One region of the Achromobacter sp. GQ309 genome, then DNA from elsewhere that is predicted to be linked to it. Evidence: predicted binding sites of a transcription regulator. Region 1 holds the regulator's gene; the other holds the start of a gene.

Region 1 (15,400 bases):
TGCGGCGGTCCCGAGGAAATCCGCAACAACGAGCAGGTCATCGAGGCCTACCTGGGCCGCGAAGACGACGAAGACACCGAACAAGCGGAGGCCGCCAAATGAGCGCCATGCTGGAAGTCCGCGGACTCGAGGTCAACTACGGCCACATCGAAGCCGTGCGCGGCATCGACCTGGACCTGAACGCCAACGAAATCACCGCCCTGGTCGGCGCCAATGGCGCCGGCAAGTCGACCACGCTGCTGGCGCTGTCGGGCCTCCTGCCCAAAGCGCGCGGCCGCATCCTCTTCGAGGGCGAAGACGTCACCAACCTCGCGCCGAACCAGCTGGTCGCGCGCGGCATCGTGCAGGTGCCGGAAGGCCGGGCCATCCTCACCACCATGACGGTGCTGGAAAACCTGGAACTCGGCGCCTATCGCCGCGGCCTGAAGAACGTCGCCACCGACCTGGAATACGTGTTCAACCTGTTTCCGCGTCTGAAGGAACGGATCAACGGCATGGCCGGCAACCTGTCCGGCGGCGAACAGCAGATGCTGGCCATCGGCCGCGCCTTGATGGCCAAGCCGCGCCTGTTGCTGCTGGACGAACCGTCGATGGGCCTGGCGCCGATCGTGGTCCAGGAAATCTTCCGTTCGCTGCGCGCCATCAATGCCGACGGCCTCACGCTGTTCCTCGTTGAGCAAAACGTGCGCCAGGCCTTGAAGATCGCGCAACACGGCTATGTGCTTGAAAACGGCGCGTTGGCGCTGAAGGGCACCGGCCGCGAACTGCTGGGCCATCCCCGCGTCCTGGAAGCCTACCTGGGCGCCTGACGAGGCAGGGGGCATCATTTGTCCCCTTATCCAAATTGCGGCTGCCGTCTGGTGGCGGCCAGCCGCAAGTCACTCGAATTCTTTCCGCTTGCCCATTTTTTGAGCAACCGTGTTAGAATTTCAGGCTTTCCCTCATTTTGACCTTTGCACGGGCGGATTCATAACGCTTAGGCGGGGGGCGATTAAGGGCTGCAGTTTGTGGCCAAAGCGCTGCAATACGCGGCCTAGTTTGGGAAAGAACACTGGCGGGATGTTCCGGCCAGAGCAAATTTTTATTCTTAGGAACCATCATGAAGACCTTTGTGGCCAAGCCGCATGAAGTCCAACGTGACTGGTTTGTGATCGACGCCAAGGGCAAAGTCCTCGGTCGTGTGGCCAGCGAAGTCGCACGTCGTCTGCGTGGCAAGCACAAACCTGAATTCACGCCTCACGTTGATACCGGTGACTACATCGTCATCATCAACGCGTCCGATATCGTTGTTACCGGTGCCAAGGCGAAGGACAAGAAGTACTTCCGCCACACGACGTACCCGGGCGGTATCCGTGAAACGAACTTCGAGAAAATGCAAGAGCGTTTTCCCGGCCGTGCCATTCAGAAGGCCGTCAAGGGCATGCTGCCCAAGGGTCCTCTGGGCTACGCCATGATCAAGAAGCTTAAGGTCTATGCCGGTGCCGAGCACCCGCATACCGCCCAGCAGCCCAAGACGCTGGATCTCTAAGGAAACGCCATGATCGGTAACTGGAATTACGGAACCGGCCGTCGCAAAACTTCGGTGGCTCGCGTTTTCATCAAGAAGGGCACTGGCAAGATCGTCGTCAACGGCAAGCCCGTCGACGAGTTCTTCGCTCGTGAAACCGGCCGTATGGTCGTGCGCCAGCCGCTGGAACTGACCGGCCACCTGGAATCGTTTGACATCAAGGTCAACGTGCACGGCGGCGGCGAAACCGGCCAAGCCGGCGCAATCCGTCACGGCATCACGCGTGCCCTGATCGATTACGACGCCACGCTGAAGCCCTCGCTGTCGCAAGCTGGCTTCGTCACGCGCGATGCCCGTGAAGTCGAACGTAAGAAGGTCGGCTTCCGCAAGGCGCGTCGTCGCAAGCAGTTCAGCAAGCGTTAATGCCCTGCAAAAAGCCCGCTTCGGCGGGCTTTTTGTTTTTGGGCCGGCAATGCGTCATCGCCGGCCCCGCGCGGAACTCCGCGCCACCCGCCCGGTCGGAAAAAAGGTTTGCAGTGCCAAATCCGGCACGCCGGTGCAATCCGTCGTTTCCCGAGCGATACAATCGTCATTCGTTCTCCGAAGAGCATCCATCATGGCCCAAGCATCGAACACCCGCATCAAGGTTGGTATCGTCGGCGGCACCGGATATACCGGCGTCGAACTGCTGCGCTTGCTGTCGCAGCATCCCAACGTGGAACTGACTGCCATCACGTCCCGCAAGGAAGACGGCCTGCCCGTCGCCGACATGTATCCCAACCTGCGCGGCCGTGTGAAGCTTGCCTTCTCGGCCCCGGAAAAGGCCTCGCTGACCGACTGCGACGTCGTCTTCTTTGCCACGCCGCACGGCGTGGCCATGGCGCAGGCGCAAGAGCTCATCGCTGCCGGCACCCGCGTCATCGACCTGGCCGCCGACTTCCGCCTGCAGGACATCCCCACGTTCGAGCGCTGGTACAAGATTCCCCATACCTGCCCGGACATCCTGGCCGAATCGCAATACGGCCTGGTCGAACTGAACCGCGAAGCCATCTCCAAGGCGCGCGTCATCGGCAACCCCGGCTGCTACCCGACCACGGTGCTGCTCGGCCTGGCGCCGCTGCTTGAAGGCGGCAAGGCGCTGGTCGATACGCAAACCCTGATCGCCGACTGCAAGTCGGGCGTGTCCGGCGCGGGCCGCAAGGCAGAAGTGGGCTCGCTGTTCTCCGAAGCCTCCGACAACTTCAAGGCCTACGGCGTGGCCGGCCATCGTCACCACCCCGAGATCTCCGCCCAGCTCGAAAAGCTGGCCGGCGGCAAGGTGGGCCTGACGTTCGTGCCGCATCTGGTGCCGATGATCCGCGGCATGTTCTCCACCATCTATGCCCGCATCAAGCCCGAAGCGCGCGACACCGACTTCCAGGCGCTGTTCGAGCAGCGCTATGCCGACGAGCCCTTCGTGGACGTCATGCCTGCCGGCAGCCATCCCGAAACGCGTTCGGTGCGCGGTTCCAACAACCTGCGCATCGCGCTCAGCCGCCCGGATAACGGCGACCTGCTGATCGTCATGGTCGTGCAGGACAATCTGGTCAAGGGCGCCGCCGGCCAGGCGGTGCAGAACATGAACCTCATGTTCGGCATCCCCGAAACGGTCGGCCTCGACCAGGTCGCCATCCTGCCGTAAGGCCAGGGCGGCCCGCTCGGCGGGCCGCCAATATTGCTCTTTATGCCTGCAGATCCGTCAGTTAGTTCCCCGCCTCGCGCCCGTTATGGCGCCATCGTGCGTCTCTGCGCGATGCTGCTGCTGGGCGTGCTTGCGGGTGGCGCCGCCGGGTTCTTTCACGCGCGGCACCTCTACCGTCCGCAGGACGCCGTGGTCATCAGCGTCCAGCAGGCCGAAGCCCAGGACGAGGCCATGCGCCAGCAGGCCACGCAGCTGCGCTACATCCGCGGCCAACTCGATACCGCCGACGGCGAACTGGTCATCGAACGATCCGCCCGCCAGGAACTCGAAACCCAGCTCCACGCCGCGCAAGCCGAAGTCGGCCGCGTACGCGACCAGCTCGCGTTCTATGAGCAACTGCTGCCGCCCGGTCCTGAGGGGTCTGTGGACATCCGGGGCGTTCAGATCGACCGCGAAGGCGGCGGTCTGCGCTACAAGGTGCTGCTGATGCGCAGCGGCCGCAATGGCGGCACGCCCTTCGCGGGCGCCCTGCGCTTTCAGGCCACAGGCGTGCTCAAGGGCGAAACCGTCACCGTCGACCTCGCGCCCATGCAGGTCAAGGCCGAAACCGGTCCCGTCACGGCCACGGGCGAAAACCTGGCCGCCGCCTCGCTTGCCCTGCAGTTCGACCAATACCAGCGCAGCCAGGGCATCCTGGCCGTGCCCGAGGGATTTGTCCCCGAAAGTGTGACCGTTAGCGTCCTCGAGGGTGAAACCGTCCGCGCATCGCGCAGTGTCAAACTGGAACTTTGAGTCTGGTCAAGCCCTGCGCTATAGTGACACCATACGAGCGGCGACGCCGCTCACTGAAATATGGCCGATTCGGCCAGGAGTGAACCATGAATGCAGTGACCGAAACCGTCGACCTTCAGGCCCCCCCGCCTGTTCCCCTGGTGTTCACCGACTCGGCTGCCGCCAAAGTGAAAGACCTGTTGGCCGAAGAAGGCAACCCCGAACTGAAGCTGCGCGTATTCGTCCAGGGCGGCGGCTGTTCCGGCTTCCAGTACGGTTTCACGTTTGACGAAGTCGTCAACGAAGACGACACCGTGCTGGACAAGGACGGCGTGCAATTGCTCGTCGACCCGATGAGCTTCCAATACCTGGTCGGCGCCGAGATCGACTACAAGGAAGACCTGGAAGGCGCGCAGTTCGTCATCCGCAATCCCAACGCCAGCACCACCTGCGGCTGCGGCTCCTCGTTCTCGGTGTAATCGCCAAGGCAGGAAAGGAAAAGCCCTTCGGTTTTCCGAAGGGCTTTTTGCATTGGGGCGGCGCTTGGTGCGCGGCGGGGATTCTGCGCGCGATGCGGTGCGTCCCTACGGTGGGCCTGGCGCCAAGCCCAGATCGCCGCCTGGGCCTGATGCGGAGCTCAAGCCGGATACAGCGCTCCAAGAATCCTCGGGCCGCGTGCGCCGGTCACGCTGGGCAGGCCGGCCGGCTTGCGCATCATGAACGCATGCGCCAGCCACGCAAATGCCAAGGCCTCCACCTGCTGCGCCGGCACGCCTAGCGCATCGGTGGGACGAACGGGGCGTTGCAGGCAATACGCCAGTTCCTGCATCAGGCCGGCGTTGTGCGCCCCGCCGCCGCACACAAAGACCTCCTGCGTCCCCGCCGCGGCCCGATCGATCGCGTCGGCGACCGTCCTGGCGGTCAGCCGCTGCAGCGTCGCCTGCACATCTTGAGGGGCGGGCGCGGCACCGTCGAATTCCGCCAGTCGGGCGTCTAGCCACTGCATGTTGAACAGGTCGCGGCCCGTGGACTTTGGGGGCGGCAAACCGAACCACGGCTCGCTGCCGATCAGTTGTTCGAGCAGCGGCGCCAGCACCTGTCCTGTCGCGGCCCAGCGGCCGCCGGCGTCGTAAGGCCGGCCCAGATGGCGCTGGCACCAGCCGTCCAGCAACACGTTGGCTGGACCGGTGTCAAAGCCGCGCGCTGGCAGCCCCGGCTCAAGCAGTGTCACATTGGCAATGCCGCCCAGGTTCAGCACGGCGCGGCCGTGGCTGGCGCCGAAGATGGCGGCGTGAAACGGGGGCACCAGCGGCGCGCCCTGGCCGCCTGCGGCGACGTCGCGCGTACGGAAGTCGGCGATCACCGAAATGCCGGTCTGTTCCGCCAGCAGGGCAGGCGCGTTGAGCTGCAGCGTGTAGCCCAGGTCAGGTCGGTGCCGCACGGTCTGGCCGTGTGCCCCAATGGCGCTGACGTCGGCTGCGGCCACGCCGGCATCCGCAAGCAGCTTTGCCACGGCCTGGGCATACACGCGCGCCAGTGCATTGGCCGCGAGCGCGGCGCGGGCAAGCTCGTCGCCTCCCGAAACGTTCAGTGCCAGCAACTCCCGGCGCAGATTTTCCGGCATGGGCAGGCTGGCGTTGGCCAGCACCTGCGGCGGTTGTCCGTCTTCGAAGCGGGCCAGCACGCCGTCGACCCCATCGACGCTGGTGCCCGACATCAGGCCGATGTAGAGCGGGCGACGGTCTTGCTGCAAGGGCAGGGTGGCATTCACGGGCGCCTCCAAATAAAAAAGGCGGCTGGGGCTTTTCGCCCCGCCGCCGCACCCGCTGCGCGCGGGCCTGTTTAGTGCGGACCTGCCTTAGCGGCTGGCCACGTTGGTCAGCGCGTCAGGCAGCGTCTGCTGGAATTGCGTCAGCAACTGGATCTGCTGCTTGTACGGTCCGACCGCCTGGTTGAACGCGCGGACTTCCGCGGGTTCGAGGGCGCGCGCCACGGGCAGGTCCACCGACAGCGGGTCGATGGGCTGGTTGTCGACGCGGAATTCGTAGTGCAGGTGGGGACCGGTGGCCCAGCCGGTGGAACCGACATAGCCCAGCAGTTGGCCTTGCGAAACCTTGGAGCCCTTGGTGACGCCTTCGGCGATGCGGCTCTGGTGCGCGTACAGCGTCGAATACTTGCCGTGGTGCTTGACGATGACCACGTTGCCGTAGCCGTTCTGCCAGCCCGAGAATTCGACCGTGCCGTCCGCGGTGGAGTGGATCGGCGTGCCCGACGGCGCGGCGTAGTCGACGCCCTTGTGTCCGGTCCAGGTCTTGTGGATGGGATGCATGCGCATGCCGAACGTCGAGCTGATGCGGCTGAACTTCAGGGCGGTGCGCAGGAATGCGCCGCGCAGGCTGGTGCCGTCGAAGTCGTAATAGGAGCCGGACTTTTCGTCGGGGCTGAACCAGACGGCGTTGAAGGTCTTGCCGCCATTGATGAATTCCAGGGCCAACACGCGGCCAGCGCCAGCGTAGCGGCCGTCGTGCGAACGCACTTCGTAGACCACGCGGAATTGATCGCCTTGGCGCAGGTCGCGCAGGAAGTCGATCTTGGCGCTGAGGATGTCGGCCATCTGCATGGTGACCGAGTCCGGGATGCCGGCGGAGTCCGTGGCGCCGAAGAGCGAGGACTTGATGGTGCCGACGGCGACGCGGGTCTGGCGTTCGGTGCTTTCGGTGACTTCCTCGGCCTTGTAGCTGTCGCCGGACGGGGCGACGTGCAGCATGCGCGTCACGACCTGGCCGTCGGTTTCATTGCCGGGAGTGTGGATGTAGCGCAGCCAGACCAGATTGCCCTGTTCGTCCGTGGCGGCCTGCACCGAGCGGCCGGGATACAGCTTGTAGATGCTGCGGGCGCTGGCGTCGTGCGTCAGGAAGGATTGCAGGTTGGGCGCGTCGAGTTCCAGGCGCTGCAGCACTGCCGACAGCGTGTCGCCCGGACGGATCCGGGTTTCGCTGATGTAGGGGGCGGCGCTGGGGGTGCTGACTTCGACTTGCTCGGCGGTCAGCGGCAGAATGCTCTGGATGACGCGCGAGGGGGGGAGTTCGGTGCGGTCGGGTTGCTGCACCATGCCGAGAGCGGCGGCGCCTGCGAACAGACCAATTGCGGTGACGAGAAGCGTGCGGCGGAAAAGTCCCGAGCGATGGGGCTTGGGCTCAACGGGCGCAAATACGGCAGCGACTTTGCGCTTGAGGCCACTCGCCAGTTCGTGGAGGCCACGAGTCATCGTGAAAATACCCTCTCAGGTGGCTTGAACTCGCAGGGTGCGGTACACGAACGGCCCTCGCGCGCCACGTTTCCGGGGCAAGGGCTGGCGCGGGGGCGCATCTGTGAACAAGGGATGGTAGAGCGAACGCACCTGCGTACATATGGCAGTTGCGTATGATTAGGCCGGTATCCTAGCCGATTCGGCTAGAATTTACGATAGTTTTCGTCACTTTTTACACCTTTTTGTCGGCTGAAGCCGCCTTGGGCCCCCTGTCATGTCACCCACCGAAGCCCCCATTACCCCCGAAGTCGAAGCGGATCTGCGTATAGCCAAGCGCGGCTGCGATGAACTGCTGGTCGAGTCCGAATTCGCCCGCAAGCTGGCCAAGAGCCGCGCCACCGGCGTGCCGCTGCGCATCAAGCTCGGCCTGGATCCGACCGCGCCGGACATTCACCTGGGTCATACGGTGGTGCTGAACAAGATGCGCCAGTTGCAGGACCTGGGGCACAACGTCATCTTCCTGATCGGCGATTTCACCTCGACCATCGGTGACCCCAGCGGCCGCAACAGCACGCGCCCGCCGCTGACGCGCGAGCAGATCGAGGCCAACGCCAAGACCTATTACGCCCAGGCCAGCCTGGTGCTGGATCCGGCCCGCACCGAGATCCGCTACAACTCCGAATGGTGCGATCCCCTGGGCGCGCGCGGCATGATCCAGCTGGCATCGCGCTATACGGTCGCCCGCATGATGGAGCGCGAAGACTTCACCAAGCGCTTCAAGGGCGGCATCCCCATCTCGGTGCATGAATTCCTGTATCCGCTGATGCAGGGTTACGACTCGGTCGCGCTGAAGTCCGATCTGGAGCTGGGGGGCACCGATCAGAAGTTCAACCTGCTGGTGGGACGCGAGCTGCAAAAGGAATATGGACAGGAGCCGCAGTGCATCCTGACGATGCCGCTGCTGGTCGGGACGGACGGCGTAGAGAAGATGTCCAAGTCCAAGGGTAACTACATCGGCATTTCGGAGTCGCCCGATTCCATGTTCGGCAAGCTCATGTCGATTTCCGACACGCTGATGTGGCGCTACTTCGAGCTGCTGTCCTTCCGCTCGCTGGAGGACATCGCCGCGCTCAAGCAGGAGATCGACGGCGGCCGCAATCCGCGCGACGCCAAGGTCATGCTGGCCCAGGAAATCATCGCGCGTTTCCATTCGGCCAAGGCGGCGGACGACGCGCTGGCCTCGTTCGAGGCACGGTTCCGCGACGGCGCCATTCCTGACGACATGCCCGAAGTCAACATCGGCGGCGCGCCGGTGGGCATCCTGAAGCTGTTGCGTGAAGCGGGGCTGGTCGCTTCCGGCTCGGAAGCGCAGCGCAACGTCGAGCAAGGCGGCGTGCGCGTCAACGGCGATCGCGTGGAAGACAAATCGTTGCAATTGCCGGCCGGGACTTACGTCGTTCAGGTGGGCAAGCGCAAGTTTGCGCGTGTTAACTTGAACCCGTAAATGCGAAGTTTTGATACGCTCAGGGTACATACAAACGCCTGGCGCCTTTGCGGCATTTAAAGGAGCACGACATGGAACTTTCGAGTTTGTCTTTTTCCGATCACGAGTCGATTCCCGAACGCTATGCTTTCGGCAAGATCGATGCGCAATCGCACGTCGCGCTGGCAGACAACTGCAACCCGCAATTCTCCTGGGACGACGTCCCTGCGGGCACGCAGTCGTTTGCACTGATCTGCCACGATCCCGATGTGCCCTCGCGTCCTGACGACGTCAACCAGGAAGGCCGCGAAGTGCCTGCCGACCTCGCCCGCGTGGATTTCTTCCATTGGGTGCTGGTTGATCTGCCGGCCGACCTGCGCGAGATCGACGAAGGCGCGTTTTCCAACGGCATCACGCCGCGCGGCAAGGGCGGCCCGTTGGCCCCCATGGACGCGCGCCAAGGCATCAATTCCTATTCGTCGTGGTTCGCCAATGACCACGACATGAGCGGCGAGTACTTCGGCTACGACGGTCCGTGCCCGCCCTGGAACGATGCCCTGGTCCATCGCTACATCTTTACGCTGTACGCCCTGGACGTGCCTAGCCTGAACTTGCAGGGCTCTTTCACCGGCGAAGACGCGCTGCGTGCCATGCAGAAGCATGTGCTCGCGCAAGCGTCGCTGACCGGCACCTATACGCTCAATCCGGCGCTGGCGCCCAAGCAAATCGGAGCCACGTCGGCCTGATCGACACCGCCATGTACGCAGGGCCGCCAAGCGCGGCCCTTTTTATTGCCCGCGCCCTTTGCATGAATCTTTCTCAAGTCGTCATGAGAGCCGTTTCCCGGCCCGCGGCGATGCCGTGGTTTTCGCGCCCGTCCGCCGGAAATTGGGCCGGTTCAGGCCGTTTTGAGCGCAAATGATCCCGCATGACGGGGTAAACTACTCAGCATTCTGCGGGTTTACCCGCCCGACGCCGTTTTCTTCTCTCTCGTTTTTTCCTTTTACCGCCTCAGGAAACCCCCGTCATGTTTGACCGCAACCTCACCTTGTCCAAGGCTGACCCGGACGTTTGGGCCGCCATCCAGAAGGAAGATCAGCGCCAAGAGCAGCACATCGAGCTGATCGCTTCGGAGAACTACGCCAGCCCGGCCGTCATGGAAGCGCAAGGCACGCAGCTCACGAACAAGTACGCCGAAGGCTACCCGGGCAAGCGCTACTACGGTGGTTGCGAATACGTGGACGTGGTCGAGCAACTGGCCATCGACCGCCTGAAGCAGATCTTCGGCGCCGAGGCCGCCAACGTGCAGCCCAACTCCGGCTCGCAGGCGAACCAGGGCGTGTACATGGCCGTGCTCAAGCCGGGCGACACCGTGCTGGGCATGAGCCTGGCCGAAGGCGGTCACCTGACGCACGGCGCGTCGGTCAACGCGTCGGGCAAGCTGTACAACTTCATCTCGTACGGCCTGGATGAAAACGAAGTCCTGAACTACGAGCAGGTCGAACAGCTGGCCAAGGAACACAAGCCCAAGCTGATCGTGGCAGGCGCATCGGCCTATGCCCTGCATATCGACTTCGAACGCATGGCCCGCATCGCCCGTGAAAACGGCGCGCTGTTCATGGTCGACATCGCCCACTACGCGGGTCTGGTCGCCGGCGGCGCCTACCCCAACCCGGTTCCGCACGCCGACTTCGTCACCTCGACCACGCACAAGTCGCTGCGCGGCCCGCGCGGCGGCGTCATCATGATGAAGGCCGAGCACGAGAAGATCATCAACTCGGCAATCTTCCCCGGCATCCAGGGCGGTCCGCTGATGCACGTCATCGCCGGCAAGGCCGTGGCCTTCAAGGAAGCGCTGGAACCCTCGTTCAAGGACTACGCGCAGCAAGTGGTCAAGAACGCCAAGGTGCTGGCCGACACGCTGGTCAAGCGTGGCCTGCGCATCGTCTCGGGCCGTACCGAAAGCCACGTCATGCTGGTGGACCTGCGTTCCAAGGGCATCACGGGCAAGGAAGCCGAAGCGGTGCTGGGCCAGGCCCACATCACGGTCAACAAGAACGCCATCCCGAACGACCCGGAAAAGCCCTTCGTGACCAGCGGCATCCGCCTGGGCACGCCGGCCATGACCACCCGCGGTTTCACCGAAGCCGACGCCGAGCTGACCGCCAACCTGATCGCCGACGTGCTGGACAACCCGCGCGACGAAGCGAACATCGCCGCCGTGCGCGCCAAGGTCAATGAACTGACCTCGCGTCTGCCGGTGTACGGCAAGAAGTAAGCAGGTGCCCCGGACGCGGCCTGGCCGCTTTCCGGGCAGAGTCATACCAAGGGACGGCGCCGCAAGGTGCCGTCCCTTGATCTTTATGGCGGGCAGGCGTTGGCATCTGCCGCACGATGCGCCGATGTCGCGGCGGCGTCGGATTCGTCCCTAATGCCGCTTTGCATCATGCCGTCGTTACAATATGCTTAATTTTTGCCTTCAGCGCCTTTAGGGATCACACATGCGGTGTCCATTTTGCGGCAATGCCGAAACGCAGGTCGTCGACAGCCGGGTCTCCGAAGAGGGCGACGCCATTCGCCGTCGCCGCCGTTGCCTGTCCTGTGACAAGCGGTTCACCACCTATGAACGGGTGGAGCTCGCCATGCCTTCGATCGTCAAGCGCAATGGCAGCCGCAGCGAATACGATCCGGTCAAGCTGCGCGCCAGCCTGAGCCTGGCCCTGCGCAAGCGCCCCGTCAGCACGGAAGACGTGGATGCGGCCGTCGCGCGCATCGAGGAACAACTGCTGGCCAGCGGCCAGCGCGAAGTGCCGTCCGAGCACATCGGCGAACTGGTCATGAACGAACTGCGCAAGCTCGACAAGGTGGCCTACGTGCGCTTTGCCTCGGTCTACAAGAGCTTCGAGGACATCGGCGAGTTCGTCGAGGCGATCCGCGAGATGCAGGGGCCGCTGCTGCCCGGCAAGCTGCGCAAGGACTAGCGCCACACGGCGCGCCCTGACCGATCATGAACGGCGCCTGGGGCGCCGTTCATTGCATTGGCGTCCCGCGCGGGGCATCTCCAGGCGTGAACTCCCCCCGCATCAGGCTTGGCGTCAGGGGCTGAAACTTGCGCCATACCCGGCGCATGTGTTGCGCCGACCCGAATCCGGACTTTTCCGCCACGCGTTCCAGATCCAGCCGGGTGTCGCGCAACAGGTCGCGCGCCAGCGCCACGCGGATCTGATACAGGTAGTCCATCGGCGTGCAGCCGGCGTGTTCACGAAAGAGGCGCGTCAGATGGCGGGCGCTGGTGTGCGCCTGATCCGCCAGCGACTGGGCCGACCAGGGCGCAGCCGGATCGCGGATGACGGCATCCTGGACCCGGTGCACGCCCGGGTGCATATGGCTGCGATGGTCCAGCCAGGGCGACAACGCGGAATCCGAGCCCGCCCGGCGCTGGTAGACGACCATGTCGCGCGCCGCCTCGCTGGCCGCGCGCGGGCCGCAATGGCGCGACACCATGTGCAATGCCAGATCGATCCCGGCCGTGATGCCCGCGCTGCTGACCAGATTCCCGTCCTCGACGAAGATGCGGTTGTCCAGCACGCGGGCAGTGGGATCCAACGCGGCAAGCTGTTCCAGACAGGTGTGATGCGTGGTGCACTCGCGCTGCCGCGTCAGGCCGGCCGCGGCCGCGAACAGCGCGCCCGCGCAGACCGTCATCAACGTGAAGCCGTCGGCCGGGTGGCGAACCGCCAGCCAGTCGACGATGGCGCGCGCATCGTCGTCTTCCAGGCGCGTGTGTTTGCCCACCACGCCCGAGATGATGACCAGCGCATTGCGGGGCACGGCCGCCGGCAGCGGTTGCACGTGCGCCAAATGCAGGCCCGGAATGCCGCTTTCGACGTCGCGGGAAGGGCCGCAGAAATGCTGCGCGAACGTGCCCGGACACAGCTTGTTGGCCACGCGGAAGGCTTCCGCCGGACCCGCGAGGTCCAGCAGGACGATGCCCCGCGGCACCACGAAATACACCGGGATCATCTGCGCCTCCAACCGGACGCTACGCGGCCAGCGCGTCGGCCGCGCGCACGATGCGGGCAAAACGGCCCTGCAGGACCAGCTCGGTCCGGTCGCGGATCTCGGCCGGCGTGTAGTTCCTGCCGGACGGGCTTTGCATGGCAAAGGTCAGCGTGGCGTCGGTGGGAAACACCACCTTGAAGCCGGCGTCGCTGGCATGGCGCGACGTCGTTTCGCAGCACTGTTCCGTGCGGATGCCGGCCACGATGATGCCTTCGATGCCGTGTTTGAGCAGCCAATCGTGCAACGAGGCGCCATGCTCGTCCTTGGCGTACAGCGACGAATGCACTGTCTTGTGAAACACCGCCGTGGGAGAAATTCGCAATTCCTTGAGCGTCTTGACGTGGCCGGAGGCGAGCGAAAACGGATTGGCGGGGTCGTCGGCGGGGCTGGTGTGGAATACCTGCAGGACCGGCATGTCCTTCGCGGCGGCGGCGTCGATCAGCGGCTGGATCTGCGAAATGAACGCCGGATACTCCGATTCGTCCCAAAACGGACGTTGGCGAAAGGATTCCTGGACGTCGATGACGATAAGTGCCTGTTTCATTTCCGGGCCTCCTGGCCATGGATTCGTGGGGGTGACGCCATTTTTACTCCCGATTGGGCGGATCCGCGAGCGCGTTCCAAGACGGCCGGCGGCCCAAAACGGACATGGCGGGGTGGCAGCCGGAAAGCGCCCGGACCGCGCGGCAGATTCGTGCGCGGCGGACATACAATCCTGGGCATGGACATTACCCGCGACTCCGACGATCTCTTCTGGATGCGACGCGCCCTGGCGCTGGCGCACACCGTCATGTTCACCACCGCGCCCAACCCTCGGGTCGGCTGCGTGATCGTGCGTGACGGCCGCGTGCTGGGCGAAGGCGCGACGCAGCCGCCGGGCGGCCCGCACGCGGAAATCTGCGCGCTGCGCGATGCGCAAGCGCGTGGCGAGACGGTCGCCGGTTCCACGCTGTATGTCACGCTGGAACCGTGCAGCCACTTCGGCCGCACGCCGCCATGCGTCGATGCGGTGCTGGCGGCGCCGCCGGCGCGCGTGGTGGTCGCCATGGGTGATCCGAATCCGCTCGTCAACGGGCAGGGGCTGGCGCGGCTGCGCGAAGCGGGCATCGCGGTGACGACCGGCGTCTGCCGCGAAGAAGCGCTGGCGGTGAACGCCGGCTTCATTTCGCGTATGAGCCGCGGCCTGCCGTGGGTGTGGATGAAGATGGCGGCGTCGCTGGACGGCCGCAGTGCGCTCCATAACGGCATGTCGCAATGGATCACCGGACCGGAAGCGCGGGCCGACGGACACCGCTGGCGGGCGCGCAGCTGCGTCGTGCTGACCGGCATGGGCACCGTGCTCAAGGACGATCCGCAGCTGAACGTGCGCGACGTCGATACGCCGCGCCAGCCGCGCAAGGCCGTCGTGGACGGCCAATTCCAGATCCCGGAGACCGCGCGGCTGTTCGATGGCGCAGAGGTCATCGTGTTCACCGCGCGCGAAGATGCCGCGAAGGCAGCGCGCCTGGCGGACAAGAATGCGCGCGTGGTGTGCTTGCCGGGCACGGAACCTGGCCGCGTCGATCTGCCTGCCATGATGCGCTGGATGGGCGAGCAGCAGTTCAACGAGGTTCACGTCGAGGCAGGCGCGGGCCTGAGCGGTGCGCTGGTGTCGGCCGGCTGCGTCGACGAACTGTTGTTGTATCTGGCGCCGGTGCTGCTGGGCGACGCGGCGGGCATGGTGCGCTTGCCGATGCTCGAACACCTGGACGCCGCGCGGCGCTACGAATTTACCGATATCGCGCGCGTTGGCGCCGATCTGTCTGTGCGCGCGCGCGTGGCAGGCACGTGGCGGCAATTGATGGAAAGCGTGGCGTTGCCCACGTTGTCGTAACGGATTTGTTGTTAGCACTCCGCGCGTTCGGCTGCCAATCGTTTGAAAGCCGCGCACAGCTTGCGTCTGCACGATGCACCCTGTCGATGCGTGCGAATCGGCATGCGCGATGGGCGCGCACCACACCGCGCACGAAGGCGTTTCGCGTGATTACACGAGCAATTATTCGCGCAAAATGAATTGCCACAAAAGAGTCACGGGCTTAGCATAAGCAGCATGACTTGGCGCTACGCGCTCACGGACCACCCGCACAGCCGCTGCGCGCCCTCGTCACCACGGATTCCCGTGCCGCGAATCGGCGCAGTTCAACACCGACCGGCACGCCACTGAACGAAGTCGCCCAGCGCCGTTCAGCCCGTTCGCTGCGATCGCATGGCGAACGCTCCGGGTTTATCCCGGGCCAACAAGAATCCATCGGATATCGCTCATTCCGTCGTTTCGTTGCCGACCATTTCATGTGCGGTTGCGTCAGGCACGCTATATGCGGGTCTATGCTCGAGACGACGAGTTAACTTGCTCACGTTAGTTGCAATCCCTGACGGAACTAGTGTGAAAGGGGTGCAGCCTAAACACAAAGGGTCCGATCGTGCTTATGGTTGATGTGTGGCGAAAGCAACATAACAACTTGCCGAAAACGCCAACAGCGAAGTTGTTTAGTAATTCGCAGGCGCTGATGCACAATGGGCATGTAGGGACGTATTGAATTTTTCGCGTGTTGTATGTAGGAGGTTTCCGTGCAAAACATCGTCGAAGGCTTCAAGTCGCAGTATGCA
Region 2 (15,400 bases), on a different contig from region 1:
GCGCCGAACGGCGCCAGCAGCACGGCGAACAGCACCGCCAGCGGCACCGCGACAAAGGCGGCGACGATGGCGCCGGACACCATCTTGCGCAGCGCAATGTGCGGCACGCCCAGCTTGCGCAGCATGTTCGCGTCCTGCAGCAGCGGCGTGGCCAGGGTGTCGCCCGGGATGCCCAGCAGCGCGGTCGGCACGGCGTGCGTCATGTGCTTGGCCACCGCGCCCGCCAGAAAGAACGTGAAGACGCCGGCGGGCGGCACGCCCAGCAGCACGACCAGCAGCGTCAGCGGCGCGAGCGTCGTGGTTTCATCGGTGCCGGACACCAGGCCGATGGCCGCAAACACGACCGCGCCCAGCAGGCCCATGCCCGCGGCCACCATGATTTGTTCAAGCAGTTCGGGGCTCATGCCAAGGCCTCCTTGGCGGCGCCGCGCCGGGGGTCGGCAACATCGGCGGCAGCGGCAGAGATGGCGGGCGCCGCGGGCTGCGCGAACAGGTCGTACAGGTCCAGTTCCTTCAGCTCGCGCACCACGGCCTCGGGCAGGTCCGCCAGCGTGCCCAGGCCGCCGGGCTGTTCGGCCAGCTCGGCCAGCACTTCGGCGCGCCAGGCAGGATCGTGCGTGGCGCTGTGCTCGACGACCTCGCGTTTGGGCGGGAACAGTCGGGCGCAGATCACGCCAGCCAGCACGCAGCCGGCCAGCCCGGCCAGCATCGCGTATGCGTGCGCGAGCTCGGGTGACGCCACCACGCCGCGCAGCCAGCGGCTGGCGGCAAAGAAGCCGGCCACGCTGACCGAGATCCCAATGCCGATGGCCCAGGCCAGATGCCTGAGATCCACGGTGTCGCTCCAGACTTCAGCCAGGCGCGTGGACGGCGCCTGAGGGCTTTGTTTCATGTCTCTCTCCTGTGTTTATCGGACGGCGCGCGGGGTGACCGGCGCCGCCTCGGGTACTCGCCGTGCGGGTTATCGGGACGCGCGCAGCTCCTCCAGCAAGGCCAGCGCGCGGTCGGTGCGGACGTCTTTTTCCGCGGCCATGCGCTTGGCGACCTCGTCGATTTCCGCGCCCGTGGCGCCGGCCACCAGCGCGATGTTGCGGGCGTGCAGCGCCATGTGGCCGCGCTGGATGCCTTCGGTGGCCAGCGCCCGCAGCGCGCCCAGATTCTGCGCCAGGCCGACGGCCACGGCGACTTCGCCCAACTCCTGCGCCGAGCGCACGTCCATGATCTTGAGCGCAAGCCGCGCCAGCGGATGGGTCTTGGTGGCGCCGCCGACCAGGCCCACAGGCATGGGCATCTCGATGCTGCCGACCAGTGCGCCCGACGTGTCCTTTTCCCAGTGGGTCAGCGACGTGTAGCGGCCCGACCGGGCGGCGTAGGCGTGCGCGCCGGCCTCGACCGCGCGCCAATCGTTGCCGGTGGCGACGATGACCGGGTCAATGCCGTTCATGATGCCCTTGTTGTGCGTCGCGGCGCGGTACGGGTCGATGGCGGCGAACGTGTACGCGTCCAGCACGCCTTCGATGATCTCGGCGCCGCTGCGCTCCCTGGTGTCCAGCGTCTGCGGCGTCAGGCGCACGCGGGCGCGGGCCAGCCGCAGGTCGGCCAGGTTGGACAGGATACGCAGGCGGACCGAGCCGCCGACAATTTCCTCGACCAGCGGGGCCACGGCCTCGGCCATGGTGTTGACGGTGTTGGCGCCCATGGCGTCGCGCACGTCGACGATCAGGTGCATCACGATCATCGGGCCGCGCGGCGTGTCCGGGAACACGTGGACCTCGATGTCCTGGCAGCCGCCGCCCAGTTCGATCAGCACCTTGTCGCGGCTGTTGGCCAGCGTCAGGATGCGTTCGCGTTCGCGCAGCAGAGCAAGGCGCGCGCCATGCGGGTCGGTCAGGCCCAGGACCTGCACCTGTGCGCGCATCAGCGGGCGGGTGCTGGACGTCTCGAAGCCGCCGCCTTCTCGCGCCAGTTTGGCCATGAACGAGGCGGCCGCCACCACGGACGGCTCTTCCACGGCCATCGGCACGAGCACGTCGCGGCCATTGACCTGGAAGTTGCCCGCCACGCCCAGCGGCAGCTCGAACGTCCCCAGGACGTTTTCGATCATGCCGTCGGCGCGGGCCAGGTTCAGCGCGCCGGGCTCGGCCAGCATTTGGCGCTCTTCATCGGTAAGCGAGGCGGCGTCGGCAATGAAGGCCAGGCGTTGGGCGGGGGTGAGGGCCCGGAAGTTGGGCAGGCGTGAATCGGCCACGATGGCGTGTCTCCGTATAAGAATCGAGTGGCCTGATTCTAGGTAAACTGTACCGCTATTCAGAGGTACAGTTTGGGCAAACAGTACCATCGCACTGCACCAATTTTGGCAACGACAAGACGGGGATCGCAACGTGGATGACGCCAATTCGCCGGGCAGGCCGCAGCGCGCGGCGCCCATCGCCGAGAGCCTGGCCAACCTGATCGGCCAGCAGATCGCCGACGGCGTCTACCGCGCGGGCGACAAGCTGCCGTCCTTGCGCGAGCTGGCGCAACTGCACCGCTACGCCAAGAACACAGTCGTGGTGGCGTTTGAAATGCTGGTGGCGCGCGGGCTGGTCGAACCCCGGCGTGGCTCGGGCTTTTACGTGCTGGACGTCGATCACGCGCGCCCGGCCGCGGACGAAGAGCCGGGGCAATTGAGCCGGGCGATGGACATCGTGTGGCTGATGCGCGAACAGCTCAAGACCCAACCGGATGCGGTCGCCGTGGGCGACGGCTTTCCGCCGGTGGAGTGGCTGGCGGACATGCGCATGGATCGGTATCACCAGAAGGTGGTGCGCACGGGGCTGGGCGCGCTGTTCCGCTACGGCAGCCGATTTGGCTATGCGCCGCTGCGCGAAAGCCTGGTCCGCAAGCTGGGCGACGTGGGCATCAACACCACGCCGTCGCAACTGGTGCTGACGCATGGCGCCAACGAGGCAATGGATCTGGTGATCCGCTACTTCCTGCCGCCGGGGTCGACGGTGCTGGTGGACAATCCCGGCTACTACCCGCTCTTTGGCAAGCTGAAGCTGGCCGGCGTGCGAATGCTGGGCGTGCCGCGCCTGCCTGACGGGCCGGACGTCGTTGCACTGGAATCGTTGCTGCAGCGCGAAAAGCCGCGCCTCTTCTTTACGCAGTCGATCGCGCACAATCCCACCGGCTCGGACATGTCGCCCGCCAAGGCCTACAAGATCCTGCAACTGTCAGAGCGCTACAACCTGATGGTGGTCGAAAACGACCCCCTGGCGGACTTCAAGCCCACGTCGTCGGTCAGGCTATCGGCGCTGGATCAGCTTGAGCGCACCATCTACATCGGCAGCTTCTCGAAGTCTTTCTCGGCGGCGTTGCGCGTGGGTTTCATCGCGTGCAACGCCGCGCTGGCAAGCGACCTGGCCGATCTGAAGGCGCTGGTGCACGTCAGCAGTTCTGAATATTGCGAGCGCATGGTGGACGTGATGCTGCGCGAGGGCCATTACGAGCGGCATCTGGTGCGTCTGCGGCAGCGGCTGGAAGCTGCGACCGGCCAGGCGTTGCAGGTGCTGGATTCGCTGGGCGCGCAGGTGTTCACGCGGCCGACCAGTTCGTTGTATCTGTGGGCTGCGTTTCCCGGCGTGGCGGATTCGCTGACGCTGGCCGCGGCGCTGATGCCCGAGAAGGTCATCATGGCGCCGGGTCGCGTGTTCAGCGTGGATCCCACGGCGGTGTCGCCGTGGTCCCGCTGCAATGTGGGCGCCGTGGTGTCGCCGCGCTTCCACGCCACCCTGGCTGCGCATCTGGATCAGCGATAGGAGAATTCCTGAAAGGCCTGCCGCAGCTCGCCCTGCGCCTGGTTGCTGAGCGCTCGCGCGACGGGTGCGCCGGGCGCGGCGCGCGCGGCCTGCACCGCAAATTGGCGCACGCCGCGGCGGGCCAGTTCCCGCGCCAGCGCCATCAGCCGCGATTCGTCCAGCCAGTCGGGATGCCACGTGATGCGGCATTCGAAATCCAGTCCGGCGGACAGCAACTGCGTCAGGCACGCCAGCGCCGGTCGCTGGGAATCGCGCCGGCCCGTGATGTCGTCGTAACCCTTGGCGTCCGCCTTGATGTCCATGCCCACCCAGTCCAGATGACGCAGCACGTCGGCCAGCCGTAGCGGGTAGATGCCCGCGGTGTGCAGGCCCACGCGGTAGCCCATGCGTTTGACGTCGCGGATCATGGCGGGCAGGCGCGGCTCGCTCAGCGGCTCTCCGCCTGAGAACACAACGGCGTCCAGGAGGCCCTTGCGGGTTTCGAGGAAGGCGCGGACCTCGCGCCAGTCATAGCGGGCGGCGCGCGTCTGGAGTTCGACGTTGTGGCAATAGTGACAGCGCCACGGGCAGCCCGAAATGAAGACGACCGCGGCCAGTTGGCCGGGCCAGTCGACGGTGGAAAAAGGCACCAGCCCGCCCACGGCGGGCGAGTGCCGGGGCAGGGGCTGGATAACCGGCTGCGGCGGTGCGGCATAGGCCGGCCGATCCGCCAGCAGGCGAATGGCCTGGGCGGCGGGCCGGCCGGCGCCGCCGGCCTGCGAGTTGCCCTGGGGCGATCCGCCTTCAGGCACTGCGTTCGACGAAGAAGCGGCGCTCATTGAATTCGCCCTGTTTGCCGGTGTTGAAGGAAGAAACCGGGCGGTGGTAGCCCATCACCCGGGTCCAGACTTCGCAGCGCACGCGCTGGCTGTCGTCCAGTTGGACAGCGGGAGCGGACGCGGCGACGGGAGCGGTCAAGGTTTGCATAGGTTTTCCTCGGAAAGTGATGCCGGACGCTTGCCCGGCGGGTAAAGGACGGCGCGCGCCGGAAGGTTGCGCACCGCCCCGGATCCCGGCAACGCTAGGCCGGGGTGCAGCAAGACGATTGCTTGGCCAGCAGTTCGGCGTCGCACTTGGGGCAGAACTCGTGGTGCCCGGCCAGGTAGCCGTGATTCGGGCAGATGGAGAACGTTGGCGTGACCGTGATGTAAGGCAGGCGGAAGTTGGTGAGCGCGCGGCGCACGAGTTGCTTGCAGGCCTCGGCGGTGGACACGGCCTCGTTCATGTACAGGTGCAGCACGGTGCCGCCCGTGTACTTGCTTTGCAGCGTTTCCTGCAGTTGCAGCGCGTGGAAGGGATCGTCCGTGTAGCCCACCGGCAACTGGCTGGAGTTCGTGTAGTAGGGCTGGGCGTCCGTACCCGCTTGCAGGATGCCGGGGTAGCGCTTGCGGTCTTCGCGGGCGAAGCGGTACGTGGTGCCCTCGGCCGGCGTGGCTTCAAGGTTGTAGAGGTGGCCGGTTTCTTCCTGGAATTCGGTCATGCGCTGGCGCACGCGGTCCAGGAGGCGCACCGCAAAGGCGTGGCCGGCGGGCGTGGTCACGTCTTCGGCATCGTCCGTGAAGTTGCGGATCATCTCGTTGATGCCGTTCACGCCCAGCGTGCTGAAGTGGTTGCGCAGCGTGCCCAGGTAACGGCGGGTGTAGGGGTAGAGGCCCTGGTCGATGTAGCGCTGCACGACCTTGCGCTTCGTTTCCAGCACGTCGCGGCCCAGCGCCAGCAGGTAGTCCAGCCGCTCCAACAGCCGGGCTTCGTCGCCGCGGCAGGTATGGCCCAGCCGGGCGCAGTTCACGGTCACCACGCCGACCGACCCGGTCTGCTCGGCCGAACCGAAGAGGCCGTTGCCGCGCTTGAGGAGTTCGCGCAGGTCGAGCTGCAGGCGGCAGCACATGGAGCGCACCATGTGCGGCTCCAGGTCGGAGTTCAGGAAATTCTGGAAGTACGGCAATCCGTAGCGCGCCGTCATTTCAAAGAGGCGCTCGGTATTGGGATGGTCCCAGTCGAAATCGGGCGTGATGTTGTACGTGGGGATGGGGAACGTGAACACGCGGCCCTTCGCGTCGCCGGCCATCATGACCTCGATGTACGCGCGGTTGATCATGTCCATCTCGGCCTGCAGGTCGCCGTAGGAAAACGGCATTTCCTCGCCGCCCACGTAAGGGATCTGGTCCTTCAGGTCTGCCGGGCAGGTCCAGTCGAACGTGAGGTTGGTGAAGGGCGTTTGTGTGCCCCAGCGGCTGGGCACGTTCAGGTTGAAGATGAGTTCCTGGATGGATTGCTTGACGTCCGCGTAGGTCATCGCGTCGCGGCGGATGAAGGGCGCCATGTAGGTGTCGAACGAGCTGAACGCCTGCGCGCCGGCCCATTCGTTCTGCAGCGTGCCCAGGAAGTTGACGATCTGGCCGATAGCGGCCGACATGTGCTTCGGGGGCGTGGACTCGACCTTGCCGGGAATGCCGTTGAAGCCTTCGGTCAGCAACTGGCGCAGCGACCAGCCGGCGCAGTAGCCGCTGAGCATGTCCAGGTCGTGGATGTGGATGTCGCCTTCGCGGTGGGCCTGGCCGGCTTCCGGCGTGAAGACGTTGGAGAGCCAGTAGTTGGCGGTGACCTTGCCGGCGACGTTCAGGATCAGGCCGCCCAGGCTGTAGCCCTGGTTGGCGTTGGCGTTGACGCGCCAATCGCGCTGTTCCAGATACTCTTCCATGGCGCTTTCGACGTCGACCAGCGTATGGCGAAGCGAACGCAGGCGGGCGTGCTGCTCGCGGTGGACGATGTAGGCGCGCGCCGTGCGCCAGTGGCCTGCCTGGACCAGCACGTCTTCGACGCGGTTCTGAATGGTTTCGACGCCGGGGCAGACGTTGCCGTCCAGCTTTGCGATGACGGTGCCGGTCAGCGCGCGTGCGCCTTGCAGGTCCAACTCCCCGGTGCTTTGGCCCGCCGCCGCCATGGCTTGCGCGATCTTCTCGCTATCGAATGCAACGACGCGGCCGTCACGCTTGAGGATGTGTTGGATTTCCATTGTTGGCACCATATGTAGTGGAGTGCGAAGACTCTATCACCACATATGGTGCTGGAACCGCTGGATCTGGATGCCGGTTGACCCGCATCAAATGGCCGAAAACCGTCGTGAATTTGCGCAATGCGGCGATCGGTCGCACCCGGCGCCTGCGGCCGGCCCGGCCGGATCAGAAGCCGATGCTCACGCCCAGCAGGGAAATCGCCACCGCGACCGCCGCCGTGCCGGCGGCCGGCCGCGGGGCCCATGACAGCAGGCCGAACCACAGCAGCGCGCCTGCGGACAGCCAGCCCAGCCAGACCACCATCCCCAGCACGTCGCCCCACAGGCCCACGCAGGGAAGGATGGCCAGCCCCATCAACAGGACCCCGGCGCCGCGCAGGACGCGCGTGTGGCCGGCGTGCGGATTGCGCGTCCAGACCTGGTGATAGTGACGGGGGGTGGCAAGCGCCAGGCAAGCCATGCCGGCGTAGGTCAGCAGCAAGGCCATCGCGATGGCGCAGAGGTCGTTCATGGTCATGCGGCTGCTTTGTTGCGCGGGTCGCTGTGCCTGCCGGGTGGCGCGAAGCCCTTGCGCTGTTGTGGGTAATGCCCCCGATTCTACGGGAATCGGCGCGGCGTCCGGCTTTGGAGCGCTTTGTATTTTCTGCACAGCTTCCGGGCCGCCACTGCTCTCACGGCGGCAATCGCCTGCCCGGTTCGGCGGACGCAGCCTCGGGAACGCGAATTGCTGTGTTCGCGCCTCCATCGGAAGCGATCGCCCGCCGTGCGCATCGTTGATGACCTACGACAAGGAGCCCAACCATGAAACGCAAAGCCGGAAACGCCCGCCAGATCAAGGAGCTGCTGTACCAGGCGCTGGAAACCGAGATCGGCGGCCTTGCCATTTACGAGACTGCGGTCAGCTGTGCCATCAATGAAGACCTGAAGAAAGAATGGCTGGGGTATCTGGAAGAAACCCGCACCCATCGCCGTGTGTTGTTGACGGTGTTCGAACAACTGAAGCTGGACCCGCAGGCCAAGTCGCCGGGCCGCGACGTGGTGCGTCACCTGGGCGAATCGCTGGTGCGGGCGATGAAGATGGCCATCAACGCCGGCGACCCGGCCGCGGCTCAACTGGTGGCGACCGAATGCGTGGTGCTGGCAGAGACCAAGGACCACGCCAACTGGTCGCTGATCGGGCTGATTGCCGAGCAGCAATCGGGCGAAGAAGCCAAGATCCTGAAACAGGCCTATGACGCCGTGGCTACCGATGAGGACCATCACCTGTATCACACGCAAGGCTGGTCGCGCGAGCTGTGGATCGAGTCGCTGGGCTTCCCGGCCGTGCTGCCGCCGCCCGAAGAGGTAAAGAAGGTGGAAACCGCCATTGGTGCGTCCCGTGCCGAGCAGGCGCGCGAAACGATGCTGACCCATTAAGGAGAAAAAAATCATGGCAAGCAAGAAGCCAGCAAAGGGCGGCGCGCTCGACACCGCCTACATGAATACCGACAGCGGTCCGGCCACCGGTCCCGCCGGCAAGCCGACCCACCCCGCGCTCCAGCGCGCGGCTGCCGTGGGCGCCACCACAGGCGCCATCCCCCATAACGCCAACAAGGAAGCGGAGTACGGCGAGCAGGCCGCGCGCTGTCCCTACGCTGGCGCACACGTGGGCACGGTGGACCCCGCCGTGGGCGCAAGCTCGCTGTCCGAGAAGGAAGTCTCGGACAAGACGGGCGACGCCGCCACGCCGGGCGTAAACCAGAATGACGGTACGTTGCCCCGCGTGCGCGCGGACGGCGGCGGCCAAGCCCTGACCACCAACCAGGGCGTGCGCATCAGCGACAACCAGCACTCGCTGAAAGCAGGGCTGCGCGGGCCGGCGCTGCTGAAGGACTTCATCCTGCGTGAAAAGATCACGCATTTCGACCACGAGCGCATCCCCGAGCGCATCGTGCACGCGCGCGGCTCGGCTGCCCACGGCTACTTTGAGTGCTACAAGCCGCTGACGGACCTGACCGCTGCGTCGCTGTTTGCCGAGGCCGGCAAGCGGACCCCGGTCTTCGTGCGATTTTCGACCGTGGCTGGCGAGCGCGGGTCCAAGGATACGGCGCGCGACGTGCGCGGCTTTGCCGTGAAGTTCTACACGGACGAGGGCAACTGGGATCTGGTCGGCAACAACATGCCGGTGTTCTTCATCCAGGACGCAATGAAGTTCCCGGACCTGGTTCACGCGGTCAAGCCCGAGCCGCACCATGGCATGCCGCAGGCGGCTTCCGCGCACGACACCTTCTGGGACTTCGTGTCGCTCATGCCCGAATCGACGCACATGCTGATGTGGGCGATGTCGGACCGCGCCATTCCGCGCAGCTACCGGATGATGCAGGGCTTTGGCGTGCACACGTTCCGCTTCGTCAACGCGCAGGGCGAATCGCGGCTGGTGAAATTCCACTGGAACCCGATCCTGGGCACGCATTCGCAGGTGTGGAACGAGGCGGTCAAGGTGTCGGGCGCGGACCCGGACTATCACCGGCGCGATCTGTGGGAAGCGATCGACGCGGGCCATGGCCCTGAATGGGAACTGGGTGTGCAGGTCTTCACCGAAGATCAGGCCGAAGGTTTCAGCTTCGACGTGCTGGACGCCACCAAGATCGTGCCCGAGGAACTGGTGCCGGTCGTGCCGATTGGCCGCATGGTGCTGGACCGCAACCCCGACAACTTTTTTGCCGAGACCGAGCAGGTGGCGTTCTGCGCCGCGCACGTGGTGCCCGGCGTGGACTTCACGAATGACCCTCTGCTGGCTGGCCGCATCCATTCCTACGTCGACACGCAGATCTCGCGTTTGGGCGGCCCGAACTTCCACGAGATTCCCATCAACGCGCCGCTGGCGCCGGTGCACAACAACCAGCGCGACGGCATGCACCGCCAAGCCATCCATCGCGGCCGGGTGGCCTATGAGCCCAATTCGCTGGCCGGCGGCTGCCCGTTCCAGGCGGGCATGGACGGCTTCGTGTCGTTCCCGGAACCGGTGACGAGCGACGAATTGCGCGGGCATCCCGAAAAGTTTGCCGAGCACTACAACCAGGCCACGCTGTTCTACGACAGCCAGACCGCCTGGGAGCGCAAGCACATCGTCGATGCCTTCGCGTTCGAGCTCAGCAAGGTGACCGTGCCGCAGATCCGCCAGCGCATGGTGGCGTCCCTGCGCAACGTGTCCGACGAGTTGGCCCAAGGGGTGGCCGATCAGCTCGGCATGGCCCTGCCGGACCCGTTGCCGCGCGCCATAAAGAACCCGCCCAAGCCCGAAGTGCAGGTGTCGCCATCGCTGTCCCTGACCGCGCGGCCGGGCGACGGCAGCGTAGCTACGCGCAAGGTCGCCATCCTGGCGGCTGAAGGCGTGGATGGCAAATCCGTATCCGCGGTGGCCGACGCGCTGATTCAGGCGGGCGCCGTCGTGCGGCTGGTGGGTCAGCGCATTGGTCCCGTCCAGACCGCCGACGGCGGCGCGTTCGATGCGGATGCGTCGCTGGACAACCATCCGTCCGGCGTGTTCGACGGGGCGGTGGTGGCGGGCGGCGCGGATGCCGCGGCGCTCCTGGCTGCCGACGGTCGGGCGCTTGAGTTCCTGCGTGATGCCTACCGGCACGGCAAGACGCTGATGGGTATTGGCGACGGCGTGCAGGTCTACGCGGCCGCAGGCATCGATCCCGATCCGAACGATGGCGGTCTGCTGCTGGGCGGGGAAGATCCGCAGGCGTTCATCGCGGCGCTGGGCAAACACCGCCATCCGGAGCGGGAGACCACGCCTCCGAAGGTATGAGGACGCGCCCGCACGGGTAAGAACGGATCATTGACACGTGCGGGGCGGCTGCGAATACTGAGCCGGCAGGTCGGACGCGCGCAATCGGCGCGCGTCCTTCTTAACCGGGGAGGCCGTATGAATCGCGCGTCCGTGTTGCCTGTGAAGTTCCTTGGCTGGCTCTGCGCCAGCCTTTTGACTTTTTCCGCCCTGGTCAGCGTCTCACCGTCCGCGCGGGCCGCGTCGGCGGCGGAGATCGGCGCCGACGCGATGGCGGCGCTGGAGCAGCTTTACTCCCAGGATCCACGCATGCGTGAACTGGGCAAGCAGGCTGTCGCGGTGCTGGTGTTTCCCGACATCATCAAGGGCGGCTTCCTGGTCGGCGGCGAGCGCGGCTCGGGCGCATTGATCCGCCGCGGCCAGGTAGAAGGGTTCTATTCGATATCTGCACTGTCTTTCGGGTTCCAGGCCGGCGCTCAGCAGTTTTCGTACGCGCTGTTCTTCATGAATGAGCCGGCGCTGGCGTACCTGGATCAGAGCGACGGGTGGAGTCTGGGGGCGGGGCCCAGCCTGGTCGTGGTGGATCAGGGCTACGCCGCCAGCATCTCGACCACCACCTTGACGCAAGACGTGTACGCGGTGCCGTTTGGCGAGCAGGGCCTGATGGCGGGGATGGGTCTGCAAGGATCGAAGATCAGCCGCATGGATCCGAACTGAGTCATTTGCAGAAATGGGGGCGGGACCCCGGTTGGCGTCCCGCCGGCCGTCATTCCAGCGTTATGCCGGCACGCTGGGCGATGGCGCTGAAAGTTGCGATTTCTATCGCAATCTGCTCGCGGAAAGCCTGACCTGGCAGGAAGACCGGATTCAGTGACAGTTCCGATACGCGCTTGCGCACCTGAGTGTCCTGCATGATTTCCGCCATTACCCGGTTCAAGGTGTGCATGACCGGAGTCGGCGTGTTCGCCGGCGCGACCAATCCGTACCAGCCGACGAACGACACCTCCGGCATGCCCGCTTCGGCGAAGGTCGGCACGTCCGGCAATTGCGGCATGCGTTGCTCGCCGGTGACGGCCAGTGCGCGGATCTTGCCGGCGCGCACGTGGGCGGCGGACGCCGACACCGTATCGACGGCCAGCGCGATCTCGCCGCTGATCAGCGCGGTCATGAGTTGCGCGCTTCCCTTGTACGGCACTGGCGTCATCTTGGCGCCGGCAGCCTGCGCGAACATCTCGCCGGTGAGGTGGGGGGCGGACCCGGAGCCGAACGTGCCGTACATCAGTCCGCCTTTGGCGCTTTCCTGTCGGGCGAGCTCCGCCGCCTGTTGTGGCGTCGCCGCGGGCAGCGCGTTTTTCGCCAGCAGCACGACGGGCGCCATGGCGACGATGCCGATGTGCTCGAAGCTGCGCACGGGATCGTAGGGCAGCGACGGTTTGAGTGCGGGCAGGACGCTGTACGTGGTGCTGCCCGACAGCATGAGCGTGTAGCCGTCGGGCGCTGCGCGGGCGACGGCCTCGGCGCCGATAAGCGTGGAGGCGCCGGGGCGATTCTCGACGATGACGGGCTGCCCCAGCTTGCCCGTCAACTTGGTGGCGAGCAGGCGCGCCACCGCGTCGGTGGCGCCGCCCGGCGTGAACGGGACGACGATCTTGATGGCCTGGTCCGGATACGCGGCGTGGGCATTCGCGGCGGCAAGTGTCAACGCCAACAGGGCGGTGCGAAGTCTGGCGGTCATGATGGGGCTCGGTCGGATCAGGCGTAGGTGGACGATTGGGAGCAGGCTTGTTCGAGCAAGTCGGCGCCCTGGGTGCCGAGGTCCCAGAAAAGGCCGGCCATGATGGCCAGGCCTTCCCGGGCGACGCTGCCCAGCAGGTGTTCATTGGGCGCGTGCTGCGCGCAAGCGGGATAGGAGTGAGGCACCCACAGGGTGGGAAGGCCAAGTTGGTCGGCAAAAATGTCGTTGGGCAGGGAGCCGCCCAGGTTGGGCAAGAGGGCCGGCCGTTTGCCGGTGGTGCGCTCCAGCGAGGCGGCGGCCCAGCGCACCCACGGGGTGTCGGGCGACAGGCGCGTCGCGCCCGCCTGCATGCCGACACGAACCTCGACGTCGTCGAAGCCGCCCTGATGCAGGTGTTCGACCACGTGTTCCTGCAGGGCACGCCAGTCGGTGCCGACCACGAAGCGCAACTGGCACCAGGCCGACGCTTCCGGAGGAATGGCATTCACGGGCTTGGCGGGGTCGCCGGCGCCGAATGTCAGGACGTCGAGACTGTTCCAGCCGAATACCTTTTCCGGCGAGGTCAAGCCGGGTTCGCCCCACCAGTCGTTGATGTCCGGATCGTCGTCGCCACCACCGACTTCCAGGTCTGCCAGCGCCAAGGCGACCGCAGCGGGGATGGGCGGGGGGCGCAACCCAGGCACGGCGATGCGGCCGTTCGCGTCCACCAGCGAACTGATCGCATGCGTCAGCCGGATGGCCGGGTTGGAAAGCAGTCCGCCCCAGTTGCCGGAATGGTAGCCGCGTTCCCGAGCCCGTACCTTGAGTTCGAAATTGACCGCGCCGCGCGAGCCCATGAACAGCGTGGGCCGCGCGGCGTTCAGGCGCGGCCCGTCACTGGCGATGAAGACGTCGGCGGCCAGAAGATTGCGGTGCGTCTTGCAGAACGCGGCCAGGCCGGGCGAGCCCGCTTCTTCGCCGGTTTCAATGAGCCAGATCGTATTGAACCCCAGCACGCCGCCGCGGACGGCGATGACGCGCGACAGCGCTTCAACGTTGATGGAGTGCTGGCCCTTGTTGTCGGCCGTGCCGCGCCCGTACCAGCGGTCGCCCTCGACCTGCAGGCGCCAGGGGTCCCGGCCGGCGTCCCATTTGGCGGCGTTGCCTCGCACCACGTCGCCGTGACCGTACATGAGGACGGTCGGCAACTCGGCCGCTTCGATGCGGCGTGCGACCAGGATCGGCAGGTCCACCCCGGCAGGGTTGCGATGCACTTCACAGGAAAAGCCCAGTGCCGACAGGCGCGGGACCAGTTCGATCGACAGGTAGGCATGCTGGGCCGGGCCCTGGGTGGAGACTTCGCTTTCGGTGGTGTACGCGATGCGGCGCGCGAGGGTGTCCTGAAGGACGCCGCTGTCATACGCTTCTGTCGCGTGGAGAATGGCTTGTTCGCGGGTCATGGCGGTTCTCGGGGCAGTACGGAAAAACAAAAGTATTACGGTTCTACGCGTGCCACAATTAGATATTTCGCACCTTTGCGTTGCCATAAAGGCATCTCATCCAGGAGCCATCCATGATCTCCCTCGGCCTCAGATATTTCCTGGAAGTCGCGCGCTGCGGTTCGATCGCAGGCGCGGCGGCCAGCCTGCACGTGGCGGCATCCGCCGTCAGCCGGCAGATCGCCAAGCTGGAAGACAGCCTGGGCATCGTGCTGTTCGAACGCCAGGCGCGCGGCATGGCGCTCAGCGAGGCCGGGCTTCAACTCGCGGCATACGCCCGGGCGGCCGCGCTGGAGGCCGAACGCGTCACCAAGGAGATCCGGCGGCGCAGCGCGCTAGGCGACGTCACGATCCGGCTGGCCTGTAGCGAGGGATTCGCACACCGATTCCTGCCGCTATGCATGGCCGACTTCAAGCAGGTCCGGCCCGAGACGCGTTTTCATCTTCAGGTGGACCGGCCGGAGGAGGTGATTCGCCGGATTCTCGAGGGAATGTCCCAGATCGCGCTGCACTACACGGTGGCGCAGGACGATCGCCTGAAGACCGAACTGCTGACGCGCGCGCCGGTTTACGCGGTGATGTGCCGGCAGCATCCGCTTGCCGCGCGCCGTGCGATCAGCCTGCGTGACCTGGCCGAAGTGCCCGTATCGGTTGGCGATAAGGGCACCACCGTGCGGCAGCTTTTCGATACCGCGTGCGCCAATGCCGGCTTGCATATCGAGCCGGCCTACGTGTCCAACAATTCGGCGGCCTTCCTGCCCATGCTGCCGGGCAGCCGGATCGTGGCGCTGACGGGCTACCTGACGTTGATGGGGGATCCGCAGGGCACCGCGCTGGCCGCAGTGCCGTTCAGCAACCCGGAAATGCGCCAGCGCAGCATCCAGGCCGTGACGCTGCAAGGGCGCACCTTGCCGCCGCTGGCCAAGGAGTTTCTGGAATTCATGGCGGCGCGGCTCACTGCGGCGCCGCGCGCGCCGGATCTGGACAAGGGCGGCACGTGACGGCTGATGACTAGACCGACCGCACGAACAGTGCGCGCAGCTTGTTCCAGAAATCGCCGCCCAACACGAAGAAGCTGGCCACCAGCATGACGTCGCCCAGCAGTTGCGCCTGCCACAGCCGCGGCCGGAACCCGGGCCAGATCTGGTCGACATAGGGTTCCAGCATCGATGTGAGCAGCGGCAGGATGAACATCACCATGCCGATGGCGTGGCGCACGGGGCCGACCTTCTGCACGGGCGCCAGCTTCCTCGCGTGACCGCCGATGATGGCCTTGAGTTGCTGGAATCCCTCTTTGCCCATGACGGCGATGCAGGTAATGAGCAGCACCTTGTTGGCGATGAAGATGGCGCCGGTCAGTGCCGCGATGCGCGATCCGGGGATGTCCATCGCGGCGCCGATGGGAATCAGGAACCAGAGCGCGAAGGCCAGGATGAAAATTCCGATTCCGCACTTGAAGCGCCAGCCCATTGCCGGCGCGGGTTGGGTTGGCAGGTCTTGGACACTCATGGCGGTCTCCTTGCAAGGGGTGGAATATGAGGCGGGGGAATTCAAGGC

What was found. Region 1 encodes NrdR, which represses ribonucleotide reductase genes. Its sites were predicted from a motif close to CACNANATNTNGTG; they were not measured.
Region 2: a site for NrdR is predicted at 6,862-6,875, ahead of AC6CIE_RS04485 (ribonucleoside triphosphate reductase). Genes of this name have one in related genera too.

Annotation. Positions count from the first base shown of each region.
Region 1 is NZ_JCAXDP010000004.1:578,383-593,782, forward strand. Features, by position in the region: gene AC6CIE_RS15835 (ABC transporter ATP-binding protein) at 1-102, shown strand, start outside; gene AC6CIE_RS15840 (ABC transporter ATP-binding protein) at 99-809, shown strand; gene rplM (50S ribosomal protein L13) at 1,100-1,528, shown strand; gene rpsI (30S ribosomal protein S9) at 1,538-1,930, shown strand; gene argC (N-acetyl-gamma-glutamyl-phosphate reductase) at 2,124-3,188, shown strand; gene AC6CIE_RS15860 (DUF6776 family protein) at 3,231-3,980, shown strand; gene erpA (iron-sulfur cluster insertion protein ErpA) at 4,067-4,438, shown strand; gene AC6CIE_RS15870 (anhydro-N-acetylmuramic acid kinase) at 4,597-5,730, opposite strand; gene AC6CIE_RS15875 (M23 family metallopeptidase) at 5,818-7,227, opposite strand; gene tyrS (tyrosine--tRNA ligase) at 7,484-8,713, shown strand; gene AC6CIE_RS15885 (YbhB/YbcL family Raf kinase inhibitor-like protein) at 8,785-9,438, shown strand; gene glyA (serine hydroxymethyltransferase) at 9,720-10,970, shown strand; gene nrdR (transcriptional regulator NrdR) at 11,194-11,673, shown strand; gene AC6CIE_RS15900 (GlxA family transcriptional regulator) at 11,723-12,715, opposite strand; gene AC6CIE_RS15905 (cysteine hydrolase family protein) at 12,735-13,298, opposite strand; gene ribD (bifunctional diaminohydroxyphosphoribosylaminopyrimidine deaminase/5-amino-6-(5-phosphoribosylamino)uracil reductase RibD) at 13,512-14,627, shown strand; gene AC6CIE_RS15915 (PrkA family serine protein kinase) at 15,371-15,400, shown strand, end outside.
Region 2 is NZ_JCAXDP010000001.1:959,327-974,726, forward strand. Features, by position in the region: gene AC6CIE_RS04455 (tripartite tricarboxylate transporter permease) at 1-404, opposite strand, end outside; gene AC6CIE_RS04460 (hypothetical protein) at 401-892, opposite strand; gene AC6CIE_RS04465 (hydroxymethylglutaryl-CoA reductase, degradative) at 962-2,251, opposite strand; gene AC6CIE_RS04470 (aminotransferase-like domain-containing protein) at 2,382-3,800, shown strand; gene AC6CIE_RS04475 (anaerobic ribonucleoside-triphosphate reductase activating protein) at 3,791-4,618, opposite strand; gene nrdD (anaerobic ribonucleoside-triphosphate reductase) at 4,584-4,766, opposite strand; gene AC6CIE_RS04485 (ribonucleoside triphosphate reductase) at 4,861-6,855, opposite strand; gene AC6CIE_RS04490 (DUF3325 domain-containing protein) at 7,022-7,372, opposite strand; gene AC6CIE_RS04495 (hypothetical protein) at 7,657-8,271, shown strand; gene AC6CIE_RS04500 (catalase) at 8,285-10,651, shown strand; gene AC6CIE_RS04505 (lipid-binding SYLF domain-containing protein) at 10,769-11,347, shown strand; gene AC6CIE_RS04510 (Bug family tripartite tricarboxylate transporter substrate binding protein) at 11,397-12,365, opposite strand; gene AC6CIE_RS04515 (M20 family metallopeptidase) at 12,383-13,804, opposite strand; gene AC6CIE_RS04520 (LysR family transcriptional regulator) at 13,918-14,844, shown strand; gene AC6CIE_RS04525 (transporter suffix domain-containing protein) at 14,855-15,352, opposite strand.